DNA from 4 places in the Paenibacillus sp. FSL R5-0519 genome. Region 1 is predicted to be linked to each of the others. Evidence: riboswitches for the same ligand, from Rfam matches in the RefSeq annotation. Region 1 holds a riboswitch; each other region holds the start of a gene.
What was found. Region 1 has a riboswitch for cyclic di-AMP ahead of MKY73_RS29200 (C40 family peptidase). Riboswitches for the same ligand answer to the same signal wherever they lie in the genome.

Region 1 (3,110 bases):
GTCCACGAGATCGGACACCAGTACTTCTACGGCATGGTTGCCAGCAACGAATTCGAGGAAGCCTGGCTGGATGAGGGATTCACCTCTTATGCAGAAGACAAATTGATGGAGCAGGAATACGGATTGATTCCGAATCTGCCGGTACAATCGGGCCTGATTACGTCTCCTTCATCCTTAACACAAGAATCCTGGAAGTTCGATTCACAGAATGAGTATGCAGCCAATGTCTACACACGTGGCAAGCTTGTATTGCTTGGTATTGAACATCAAGTCGGCACAAAAAAGATGGAACGCATTCTCTCTACCTATGTGAAGAAGTACCGCTTCAAACATCCCACTACGGCAGATTTTCAGAACGTTGTGGAACAAGTGACCCGCACGTCCTGGTCTGATTATTTTGACCAATACGTCTACGGTAATGGAATGGCTGACTTTGCTGTGGAGAAGATTCGTGTTACGCCTGTACAGAAAGACGGTCAAACATGGTACGAGTCATCCGTGACGATCGTCAAAAAAGGCAGTGATTACAACGCCGTTCCTGTTCGCATTGCTTTTGAAGACGGACATACCCTCACCAAGCAATGGGATGGCATAGAAGATCGCATTACCTATAAATTAACGCACACATCCCCCGTAGCCTGGGCCATGACCGATCCCCTGTACACGATCGTGCTGGAGAACCGCCATATGAACAATTTCCTAAAATCCGGACTGGATGAGCAGACGAAGTCCCGCTGGAGCATGAGTGTAACCAAACTAATAGAAGCCATATTCGGAGGTCTGTCATGGTGAGGTGGAAACGGTGAAAGCGAAAATACGTGAAGGCTGGTTTCTCGTCCGTCAGCATATGTTCATTGCGGCACTCTTATTTCTTTATCAACTCATTTGGGGATATTTCTTCTATCGAATGGTACAATCGGCAGTCATCCCACTCCTCCTGCGCTATCCAGATTCTGATGCCGGGGAACTGAGTACACTTTTGTTCAAAATGGAAAGCCAACTTAACCTGTCTACCCATCCGGAGGTTCATCGTTATCTATGGATTCTGGGGGGCATGCTGCTGGTTCGCATGTTGATCAGCCCACTCATTCAGGCAGGACTGATCTACTCACTTCAGCACTTTAATTCTACAGAAGAGCGCATCCCATTCGTCCGTGGAATCAAAAAACTGTGGAAACCGATGCTGCTGCTGCACACCATACGTACATTATTGATACTTCTGCCCGCCTACTGGCTCATACCGAAGCTCTACTCGATCCTCATGGACGGATTTCATTCCCTTCAATTACTTTTGCCCGGCATACCTTATGTTGCTGCCTGGATTGTATATGGATGGGTCATCCACCATGTCATGCTCTACATGCAGTTCGGTGTGTCGGCACCAGAAGGCGAAGGCGGGGCTCACGGCACCCTCAAAGCACTCTGGATTGCAATGCGTCATCTCATCGCCGTTATCGGCATTGCTCTCCTGCTGGGCGGAGTCCACTTACTCGTCTTTGGGGCATTCACTTCAGCCTCATGGTTATTAACGGGACTTACCGGACTTATACTACAACAGACGTATCCACTTGCCAGATGTCTATTGAGTCTGTGGAAAATATGCAGCCATTTCCGATTGTGGCAGTCCAAAGTATCCAAAGGTGAGAGCATTTAGTTTAAAAATTGTTACCATCACATGTTAAACTCATGGCCTGCTATGTACTTATAAATAGGCAAACCTCAACCTTTCCCCGTCAAAGGTCGAGGTTTTTTTTGCTAATTTTGTTGCTAAACATTGCCAAAGCCGTACTCCTCTGTTACAATAATCGCAGTGAGTTTTTAGTAACAACTTTGTAATCTTTACATTCATATTTGTAACTACTTAAAATTAAATCGTCATTTCTTGATTTCGCAGGTGCATAACTAGCATAGCCAAATTCCTGGCACCTGGGAAGCGGGGGAACCAGTTATGGGTGAATTGATCTTGCTACAGAGGGATCATAGGGGACCTTCAACCGAATCCTTAAGCTAACCTCGCAGGCGTTGGAAGGGGAATATCTCTTGTTCAAGAAGAAATTAACCGCAGCTGTACTTAGCCTCACATTCGCATTATCGCTTGGTGCAGGTAGCGCATTCGCAGATTCAAAAATGGATAAAGTAATTGATTCAGCAATGGGAACTACATACAAAAGTGGGGGAACAACGCTTAACGGCTTTGACTGCTCCGGATTTACACGGTATGTATTCGACAAATTGGGTATTGATTTGGCACGCCAATCCAGTTCCCAATTCGACATGGGCGATTCCGTATCCCGCATGGAAATGAGAGCTGGCGATCTGGTATTCTTTAATACTACAGGTAAAGGCGTATCCCATGTAGGAATCTTTGTAGGGGATGGAAAGTTCGCACACTCTTCTTCTTCCAAAGGCGTTACAATCAGTGCATTGAGTGAAAGCTATTGGGCCAATCGTTATGTTGGCGCTAAACGGATTATGAGCACGGACGCGTATGAATCACTGGCCCTTGACTAGGGACAAGCTGAGCAACATGATACTGTAACCATGAACCATACTGTAACGAAGCAAGAAGCATAACAGAACCGCCCGGTACATTCTCCGCAGGAATGTATCCGGCGGTTTTTTTGTGCTTCCATCCTGATTCATATTGCAAGTTACGCTCGGGGCTATCCTGCAACATCAACAGGCTCATTTTGTCCTCGTTCGTCCGTGCCCTTATGATGTTTTTACCCATCCTGTTATAATATAAACGGAATTACCGGAACTTTTGTTTCATATTTTTTCTGGTAAGAGAGACTTGCTAAATGAATATCTCTTTTGTAGAGTGGACAGAGAGTTCTGTTTCAAGGAAAGGAGCATGCAGGTGTATGAAGGAAGCCCCCGTAACGTTTCACGTTGTACCCATGCGAGAAGAACATGCGGAGCTCATCTGCAGTTGGCAGTATGATCCGCCTTACAATATCTACAGCTGGCTCCCCTGGGAGCAGATGAAAGCGCTGGAAGTGGAATTCGGAGATGCACAGCTGCGGCAGGAGCAATATGCGATTGTCCTGGATCAGAACGATCGTATATGTGGATTTGCTCAATACTTCCCACTTCAAGGGGTAACCCGG
Region 2 (3,110 bases), 2.1 Mb from region 1:
TTACCGCAGCACAATAAAACATTCCGTATGGTTGATGTTAGGCTAATATCAAAAAATGCAAACAAAAAAGACTCCTCATGCGTTAGCTTGAGGAGTCTTTTAATTCGATGCGGTCGAGAGGACTCGAACCTCCACGGGGGGTTAGCCCACACGGACCTGAACCGTGCGCGTCTGCCAATTCCGCCACGACCGCATATTGTATCTCCGTGATTAATCTCGGCGACAAGAAATAATATATCATGCCGAATCTATCATGTCAATACTGAAAATAATAACATGAAAGCCCGAACCAGACATGCTTGTCCATTCGGGCTTTACCTTCAACTAATCATTTGGTTTATCAAAAAGGAGTCATACTACAGCTTGGAAGGCCAATTGCCATACCATGCATAACCGCCTCTTCTTTCTTTATCAATGTCACTTAATTTGTATTTAACTACCCCGTCTCGTCCAATGAAAATGGGTCTATCCGTTCCTATTTCATAGAAGCGTGCCCAGATCGGTGCTGCTTTGGAATCAGCGATAATCTTGCTATCACCATTTGCCCTTTCATATCTGTAACCCGTAATTTTCACCTTGTTAAACCAGTCCTCTGCTCCTTTAATGGATGCGGTAATTTTAGCGGTAGCAGGCCTCGTTTTCAGAAATTTAACAATCGTTACACTCTCTCCAGCTGTCAGCGATGGTACTTCGTAGATTCTTGCGCTCGCTGGTTTAAGGGAACTGGAATCATGTTGTTGTCCCCATGCTGTAAGCTTCCCCCCTGAGACGACTTGTGTATTCAGAATCGCCTCCACACCTTTGGCAACTGAATTTTTACTCCGATTAGCAAGTGTACTGTCGATAAATGAAAAATCACCTTTGCGTGTTGCTACTTCATCGAGCATGATCATTACATTAATCATTGCATCGTCATTGTAGGTAATATGCTTGTGATATCCAGAGCTTTGGTAGACTTGTGGCCATCCGCCGTTTGAATACTGCATACTGATTAAAAAGTTGATTCCTTTGATTGCAGCTGTGGAGTAGCGTGGATCATTTGTCTTTTTAAATTCCTTCGCCAATCTTCTAATTTCTGAATATGTAGCCTTGTTGTCAATCGTGGACTTCGCCCACTCTCCACTTGTTTGTTTATAATCTTTTCTCCAACCTCCATCCGGCAGTTGGTTCTTCAAAATATCTGAAATACTCGCTGTTGTACCGGATGCATCAGCAGCAGATACCGTCCCTACAGGAAGAACTGCCATTCCAACTGTTGAGAACACCATGGTGCATGCCAGGACAAAAGTAACAATTTTCTTCGCTTTCAAATGTAACACTCTCCCATGTCATTTAATAAAATTCACAATTCTACCTTACCTATAATGCCAGTCTTAAACCTCCTTAATTTGAATGTATACCACAATAAAATCTATTTTCATCCAATATGTGGATTGGATAATCAGATAATATGCAATAAATCGATTTTTGTCAATATATGCAACTTAATGAATATAATCTCTCAAATTCAACATAACGGATAGTTCTTTTAACTCATGACAAACTTAATTATTTATCCAATTTCGTCTCAAACGAATCAATAATGACGTTTTTGTCATCAATGATACCCAAACTTGACGCCTTCTTTCATATAAAATCGTTAATTCCGCTAACATTGAGGTATTACGAAGGGGTTTAAAAGGGTTTGACAATTACGCATTTATGCAATATAGTTTCAAATAGTTACAAAAACTTAATTATTCATTGCCGAGTTTCAGGTTTGAAAACGGGGGAACCATTTTGGGTGAATTATTCTTATACATAGGAAATATAGGGAACCTTCTACCGAACCCTTAGCTAACTCCGTAGGCATCGAAGGGAGAACATTGATTTTGAAAAAACTGATTATCTCCATTTTTGGAGCGGCTGTACTATTTACATCCGGGGCAACAAGCACAGAGGCAAGCAGTATTAACTCCGTAGTGAACAACATGACAGGTATTCCTTACAAGTGGGGTGGCACGACTCTGGCAGGGTTCGACTGTTCCGGGTTTATGAGATATATTTTCAATAAATACAGCATTGAATTGCCACGTACTTCGCAACAGCAAGCCAAAGCAGGTACTCCAGTAGCCAAGAGCAATGTTCGGACAGGTGATCTGGTGTTCTTTAACACAACAGGCAAAGGCATTTCACATACAGGTGTTTATATCGGCGGCGGACAATTTGCACATGCATCCAGCAGCAAAGGGGTAAGCATCACCAAAATGAGCAATCCTTATTTCAATGATCGTTACGTAACAGCACGTCGGGTAACTGGACAGTTTATGTACGATAAAATGTTAGGGAAAATGTAGGTATAATATCAAAGAGGAGGCTCCGGATCAACCGGAACCTCCTCTTTTGTTTGATTTCCTCTTTAGGAGGACAGTCCTTGGACTACCTCCATCTGCACTTAATGCAGCGCCTTCTGCACTCGCATCGCGCCCTGAGACAGGGCATGTCCGCCTCCTACAGCTCCGGCAACAGCAACGGTCTCCATAATCTCCTGATCTGTAGCGCCCTTGGCACGTGCTTCTTCTACATGATAGAAGGTACATACCTCATTGTTGGCGAACAAGCCAATACCAAGCGCGATGAGCTGTTTGGTCTTCGCATCAATCACCCCAGGTTGGAAGCATTCTCCGGTAAACTCATGATACGACTTCACCACACCTGGCAGCACATCACTTAATGCTCCAATCTGATCCTTGTAGGCATGAACTTTATCATTCATCAATGTCATGTCTTGCAGCACACCCTCTCGGCTATAGTTACAGAATTTCTTCACTGTACCTATCTTCTCTCCCGAGTGAGTCAATTATGCCAAGAAATCATGGTAAATCCAAACATTTGTACGCTCATACTTCTGACATAATGATCGTTGTTACTCACCAAGTGGACTTTGCCGGGGTTCGCTGAATAACTGATAGCGGTAACCACGATCCAACTTGACGACACGTCGATTCTGACGACGGATAAGTACCTGCTCGCCATCCCAGGCAACGACAATCCCGGTTACATCGTTCGATTCCAGCTCGTCCCGTACTACTCTGACTTTCTCACCTGACAGACGCAGGGCGTCCAATTCT
Region 3 (3,110 bases), 1.5 Mb from region 1:
CGGGCAGGAATGATATCGTTATCAATCCGATCCCCGATCATGACGGCTTCCTCCGGTGCACAACCCGCCTGTTTCAGGGCTACAGCGTACAGCTCTGGATCTGGCTTGGACACCCCTTCTTCAGCCGAGCATGCCAGAACATCAACATACTTTCGCAGTCCGTAACTCTCCAGTCTTTCTTCCGTTCCAGGACTCTGATTGGCGATAATGCCAATGCGATAATACCGCGACAACTGCTGAAGAACGGAATCCGCTGAAGGAAAAGGTCGTTCAAGATCTTTTTTAAACTTCAGCTTGTCCTGAATCTGTTTCTGATGTCCTTCATCTTCAATGAATGTGCGAATTGCCACTCTCATGGGCCATTGTTCATATTTCTGATAACAGTTCGCGAACAGTTCACGTACCGCCTCAATCTTCACCGGATACCCCAAAGCACCGGCTTCGCGAACGAACTGTCCGATAATATCATCAACCGGGTCCCATTCATCCACTAGCGTATCTCCAACATCAAAAAACAACCACTTCAATCCACCCACATCCGGCACGCCAATTCCTCCTTGTAACCATAAAAAAAGAAGACTCACCATCATGCACGAGTCTCCTCAAATTTCCGTTTATCAATGAATCAAATCCATAATACCTTGAGTCGATTCTGAAATTGATTCTAATACAATCAATTATAACAGGCACCTTACACCTGAGCAATCTCAAGCTATGACATTACCCATTGAGGAGAAAGCCGACTTCCCCATTGAGTGAATATACAATCCGGTCTGCACCCATTCCCCGATAGATCCCCTTCGGATGGCTTTGCTCCGTAATGACGCATAGGGATTTCGATGTCCACGATCGACAGATCTGTAAATAACGACAGGTCAGATTCAGGCTGTTCTCGAAAATAAATACGTTACCAACGCTTGCCTGCGGCAAAAACCATTTTTGAGCTGCAGCCGTATTCATGCGAATGACATGTTCTACTCCGATTCTACGGAGTCTGCGCTCTTCCCCTGCACTGTTGGTTAGAACGGCAAACGGCATTTTTTTGTACATCAGCAATTTGATAAATTTGCGTCCTGCTTCATTAGGAGCAGTCACTAAGATCATCTCAGTATCCATCATTCGTTCCTCCCTTGGCGTGAAAAGACAACAAAAAAGAAGCGTGGGGGACCAAGGCCTCCCGAACGCTTCTTAAAGAATCCATGGCGAAAACGCCATGAACCAGCGTACGGCTTGTTGCCTCTCCCTTTAACGCTTACGAGGTTAGCTGACGGATTCGGGCGCGAGAGTCGCCCTATTTCCGGCTGTCACCGGAAAATTCACCCCATGAATGCCTACTGTCCTGGACAGCGCATTCCGTTGGTTCCCCCGTTTCCCACTCATGAATGAATGGAAACTCAGCGATTAAAACATCGTTCGTATATCTTAAGTTAAGATTGAGCGATATTATCGTTTGTTTCGTTTTTCAGGTACAATTTAGTTTTAAATTGAAATTACGATATGAATCATACACCCGTGCCATGGCGGTGTAAAGTCCGGACAGATCACCGAATCGGGAGATTTTCGCCATTATTCATATATAATAACGCTTACAATACGGTTATACGCTATTCACCTCGTCAAAGCTATCTAATTCTCACTCTCGCGTAAATCACTTCGCAATTCATTCACGCATTTTGCACAACTTACCAGTTTTGATTCTTTTAACACCATATTAGTTTTGCATTATTTAATTGTAACCAATATAATGAAAGGTATCAGATGATATCATGGAGGCGATTGAGATGACAGTCTACGATTACAAAGTGAATACCCTTCGCGGTCAAGAAGTTGAAATGTCCGACTACCGTGATAAAGTGTTACTGATTGTGAATACGGCAAGCTCATGCGGACTTACACCTCAATTCAAAGGTTTGCAAGAACTGCAAGACAAGTTCCAGGATGCGCCATTTGAAGTCCTTGGATTTCCAAGCAACCAGTTTGCCCAGGAAAAAGGTTCTTCCGACGATATCGCCGAGTTCTGTCAGATGAATTATGGCGTGAGCTTCCCTATGTTTGAGAAAATTGATGTGAATGGCTCAAGTGCTCACCCGCTCTTCCAACACCTTAGCAAAGAAGCACCCGGCCTGCTTGGCTCCAAAGCAATCAAATGGAACTTCACCAAATTCCTTGTGGATCAGAACGGACAGGTAGTTAAACGTTATGCTCCCAAAACAACACCTGACAAGATTGAAGAAGATATCAAGAACTTGCTGCAAAAATAGTACATCGGCCACCCGTAGCCGGAAGGTAGAGCACCATTACCCCCGGTAATGGATGGCCTTTTTCAACTTCTGGATACCAGACTGTTCAAAAAGGCAAAAAAAGAAGCTTTCCATTAATGGAAAGCTTCTTCTTCATCGTTCATATGATGCGGTCGAGAGGACTCGAACCTCCACGGGCATACGCCCACTACCCCCTCAAGATAGCGTGTCTGCCATTCCACCACGACCGCATGTCGTAAATAATCGGCAACAGAATTGATTATACAGGGTTCAGAAATAAAAGTAAAGCATTTTTTAAACCTTCTTTTTAGCTAGGCATTTTCCTCAAAAAACGCATATTCTCGTCATGTTTACCCATGAACTGCATATTATTAGATTTGATCCCCTCTTTTTCGGTAAGAGCCGATCTTGTTGATTCATTTATATATAGTCCTTCCTTATATATAGTCCTCTCTGCACTTCACCAAATAAATAACACAATAAGTTATATAAAATAACACAAATATTAAATATCAGATTCTATTCATTAAATTCAACGGATACTATTGACAAAAAGCGGACATTTATGGGAAGATAACTATCATATAATTCGGATTTTCAAACATAAAGTTAACAAAAAGGAATATAAATGTCATTTAACGTGACATTTAACGAACACAGGAGGCGAATGATTGTGAACCGTGGGAATAAGCTGCTCGATTATGTCAAACTGCTTGATTCCTCTATTCAGGTTGGAGGATTCACCCATTCCTTCGGCATGGATATCCATATCAGGGAGGGTACCATTCGTAATGCTGAAGATCTCGAATCATTCATGCGTTGTCAGTTGCATCCCAGCATTGTTCGTCT
Region 4 (3,110 bases), 2.8 Mb from region 1:
CTTAAGGGCATTAACGTGACGATTGGCAAAGGTGAGGTTGTCGTGGTCATCGGTCCTTCCGGTTCAGGTAAAAGTACATTCTTACGTTGTTTGAACCTGCTGGAGAAGCCCACCTCAGGAGAGATTGATTTTGAAGGCGTGTCAATCACGGACCCCAAGCACAACATTAACGCAACTCGTGAGAAAATGGGCATGGTGTTTCAGCACTTCAACCTGTTCCCGCACAAAACGGTAGAGCAAAACATCACAATCGCTCCGATTAAAGTGAAGAAACAATCCACTCAGGAAGCGGAGAAAATTGCTGCTGATCTGCTTAACACCGTGGGCTTGTACGATAAAAAAGATACATTCCCGAATCAGCTGTCTGGTGGACAGAAGCAGCGGATCGCTATCGCTAGAGCATTGGCCATGCAACCGCATGTGATGCTGTTTGACGAGCCCACGTCGGCATTGGACCCCGAGATGGTCGGCGAAGTGCTGGATGTCATGAAACGTCTTGCAGAAGGCGGGATGACCATGGTCATCGTAACACATGAGATGGGTTTTGCACGTGAAGTGGGAGACCGAATCCTGTTCATGGATGGCGGGGTTATTGTGGAAGAAGGAACACCTGATGAGGTATTTGGAGCACCGAAAAATTCACGTACACGTGATTTTCTTGCAAAAGTACTCTAAATGAAGTGATCAAATAGCGTTACTGACTTCGAGTCGGTGACGCTATTTTTTATGGGAAATAACCACGTATGGATTCGGAAAAGTAACTATTCTGTTACCAATTATTAAGGAATTATGACGCCCAACATTTCTAAAGTATCCTGTATTCTTACATATGCTTACATGTTAAAACCATTTGGTAAGAATTACTACAAGTTCAGGTTACAAAATTGTGATATATTGAACTCTGCCGAAACTTCCGGACAGGGAGTGCGGGGGATGTAACGATGCAGACTGTGCAGGGGGAAGATCTACAGCACACTGCTTGGGGTGAATTAGGGGTACATATCGTTTCAAATGTAATGATGAACCTATAGGGTGGGCTCCTCATCCGAATCCGACAACTAACTTCGCAGGCATAATGAGGGAGGAAGACCATGATTAACAAGAAACGTATAGCCAAAACAGCAGTGGCATTAATGACAACAGCGATGCTTATTCAAGCCGTTCCGGCTCACGCCGATTCAGTTCATGTGGCCAAAGAGGGGGATACCTTCTACACCTTATCGAAACAATACGGAGTAGCAATCAACACATTAGTTAAAGCAAACAACGACATCTCGCCTTACAACATTTATGGTGGTTTGAAAATTACGATTCCTGGTAAGGCAAACACTGTAGCTGCCGCAGCGGCGGAGAGCAAGACCCAAGCCAAAACGGTTACCACAGCAAGTTTGGACGTTAATACAGATAACAAAGTGGTTCAAGCCTGGGGTAAAACATTCGATTACAGCAAAGCTGTGAACGTGAAAGCAACGGCATACTCTGCTGATCCGTCTGAAAATGGAGGATGGGGTGCAGTCGATTATTTCGGGAATGACCTTGAACTGGGTACGATTGCAGTTGACCCAAGTGTGATTCCACTTGGAACCAAAGTGCTGGTAACGGGTCACAGCCATCCAGGATTGCCAAAACAGGCTTTTGTAGCCACAGCACGTGATGTGGGCAGTGCAATCAAGGGTCACCGGATTGATATCTTCATCCCTGGTAGCAAGCAGTCTGTGAGCACATTTGGTTTTCAGGATATTGAGCTGTACATTCTGAAGTAGAGAGTAAATTACATCTAAAATAATTCAAACAGGGTGTCTGCCAGTCGCTAACTTGCGATTGAACAGCACCCTTTTAATATACTCACTTATTTTCTGTCTCGGGCATCCTAATCTTTGGCCTTTGGCAACCCCAGCATTTCGTCCAAGGTGACCAGTTCATACCCCCGGGTACGCAGTTCCTCAATAATTTCTGGCAAAGCCTCAATCGTGCCATTCAGGTTTGATCCTACACCGCCTCCTGCATGTTGCAGAACGATGGAGCCAGGTTTTACAGCAGACAGGATGTTATCTTTCACCTGTTCCTTAGAAAGGCCTTTCCAATCGAGTGAGTCGACGTTCCAGTTCACAATGCTATAGTGTTGTCTTGCAGCCCAACGCAGCTGTTCCTCATTAATGTCTCCATAAGGCGGCCGAATCATCTTCGGCGTATATCCCGCCAGGCGTCGAATAATATCCCCGGTATGTAAGATCTGTTTGCGAAAGGCATTCATCGACAGTTTACTGAATTCCGGATGATTGTAACTGTGATTACCAACCATATGCCCTTCCTTAACTATGCGTTTCACCAGATCGGGATGTTTCTCAGCACGACTACCCACGATGAAGAATGTAGCTCTGACGTTGTATTTCTTCAATACATCGAGTACCTGTGGAGTAAAGCGTGGATCAGGTACATCATCAAAAGTCAGTGCAACCTTCTTTGTTGAAGGGCCATTGGTTTTGAACGTATCGGCATATTTCTGACGTAACTGTCCTAATGTCAGTTGTTCTTCTTCCCCGGCATCCGAACCTGATACCGATTCACTTGACGGGCTTGAAGAATCCCGCGATGAAACCGGAGCATGATATCCTCCAAGAAAAATAACGATAACCATCAGCATAATGAGGCGTACGCGCATAATAACAGCCTCCTTTTCCAAAATGACGTTCTTCTTGGTATGCCCGGGGTCTCCATAAAATATGCGTAGTGTTAGAAGTTTCATTGTCGATTTATCCCATCACGGCCATAATTCCTCCATATATAACATATAGAAAAGGATAGGTGGATAGGATATGAGTACATATGATTTGAAATCCATACGTTTACAGGTCATTGAAGCAGGCGAGGATAAGGTTTTTCTCGTTACCGGAGGAAAGGCGCATATTGGCGCGGTAGCCACGTTTTATGTAGATCATGAACGCGTTAGCGGAACGACGGTACATATTCCCGGTCATAAGGAACAAGAGCTGTGTGAGCGCCTAGCCCGAAAGGCGGCCCTACAGTTGAAAGTAACTGTTACGGTAATCATGGGTATCCATTTTGATTCCATTACACGGATGCAGATCGACGAAATCGTGCAGACTGCA

Region 2: another riboswitch for cyclic di-AMP. It lies ahead of MKY73_RS19430 (C40 family peptidase); the one in region 1 lies ahead of MKY73_RS29200 (C40 family peptidase).
Region 3: another riboswitch for cyclic di-AMP. It lies ahead of MKY73_RS22615 (hypothetical protein); the one in region 1 lies ahead of MKY73_RS29200 (C40 family peptidase).
Region 4: another riboswitch for cyclic di-AMP. It lies ahead of MKY73_RS12625 (3D domain-containing protein); the one in region 1 lies ahead of MKY73_RS29200 (C40 family peptidase).

What each region holds. Positions count from the first base shown of each region.
Region 1 covers NZ_CP150234.1:6,483,275-6,486,384, forward strand. The annotation lists gene MKY73_RS29190 (M1 family metallopeptidase) at 1-792, shown strand, start outside; gene MKY73_RS29195 (hypothetical protein) at 803-1,654, shown strand; cyclic di-AMP (ydaO/yuaA leader) riboswitch at 1,900-2,037, shown strand; gene MKY73_RS29200 (C40 family peptidase) at 2,041-2,511, shown strand; gene MKY73_RS29205 (GNAT family protein) at 2,865-3,110, shown strand, end outside.
Region 2 covers NZ_CP150234.1:4,346,334-4,349,443, forward strand. The annotation lists gene MKY73_RS19415 (carbohydrate-binding protein) at 1-17, shown strand, start outside; tRNA gene MKY73_RS19420 (tRNA-Leu) at 109-193, opposite strand; gene pelA (pectate lyase) at 357-1,319, opposite strand; cyclic di-AMP (ydaO/yuaA leader) riboswitch at 1,735-1,866, shown strand; gene MKY73_RS19430 (C40 family peptidase) at 1,872-2,336, shown strand; gene MKY73_RS19435 (carboxymuconolactone decarboxylase family protein) at 2,435-2,764, opposite strand; gene MKY73_RS19440 (hypothetical protein) at 2,906-3,110, opposite strand, start outside.
Region 3 covers NZ_CP150234.1:4,997,034-5,000,143, forward strand. The annotation lists gene MKY73_RS22610 (HAD family hydrolase) at 1-590, opposite strand, end outside; gene MKY73_RS22615 (hypothetical protein) at 721-1,119, opposite strand; cyclic di-AMP (ydaO/yuaA leader) riboswitch at 1,235-1,410, opposite strand; gene MKY73_RS22620 (glutathione peroxidase) at 1,782-2,261, shown strand; tRNA gene MKY73_RS22625 (tRNA-Leu) at 2,409-2,491, opposite strand; gene MKY73_RS22630 (urease accessory UreF family protein) at 2,935-3,110, shown strand, end outside.
Region 4 covers NZ_CP150234.1:2,739,533-2,742,642, forward strand. The annotation lists gene MKY73_RS12620 (amino acid ABC transporter ATP-binding protein) at 1-675, shown strand, start outside; cyclic di-AMP (ydaO/yuaA leader) riboswitch at 893-1,089, shown strand; gene MKY73_RS12625 (3D domain-containing protein) at 1,092-1,763, shown strand; gene MKY73_RS12630 (polysaccharide deacetylase family protein) at 1,871-2,662, opposite strand; gene MKY73_RS12635 (hypothetical protein) at 2,817-3,110, shown strand, end outside.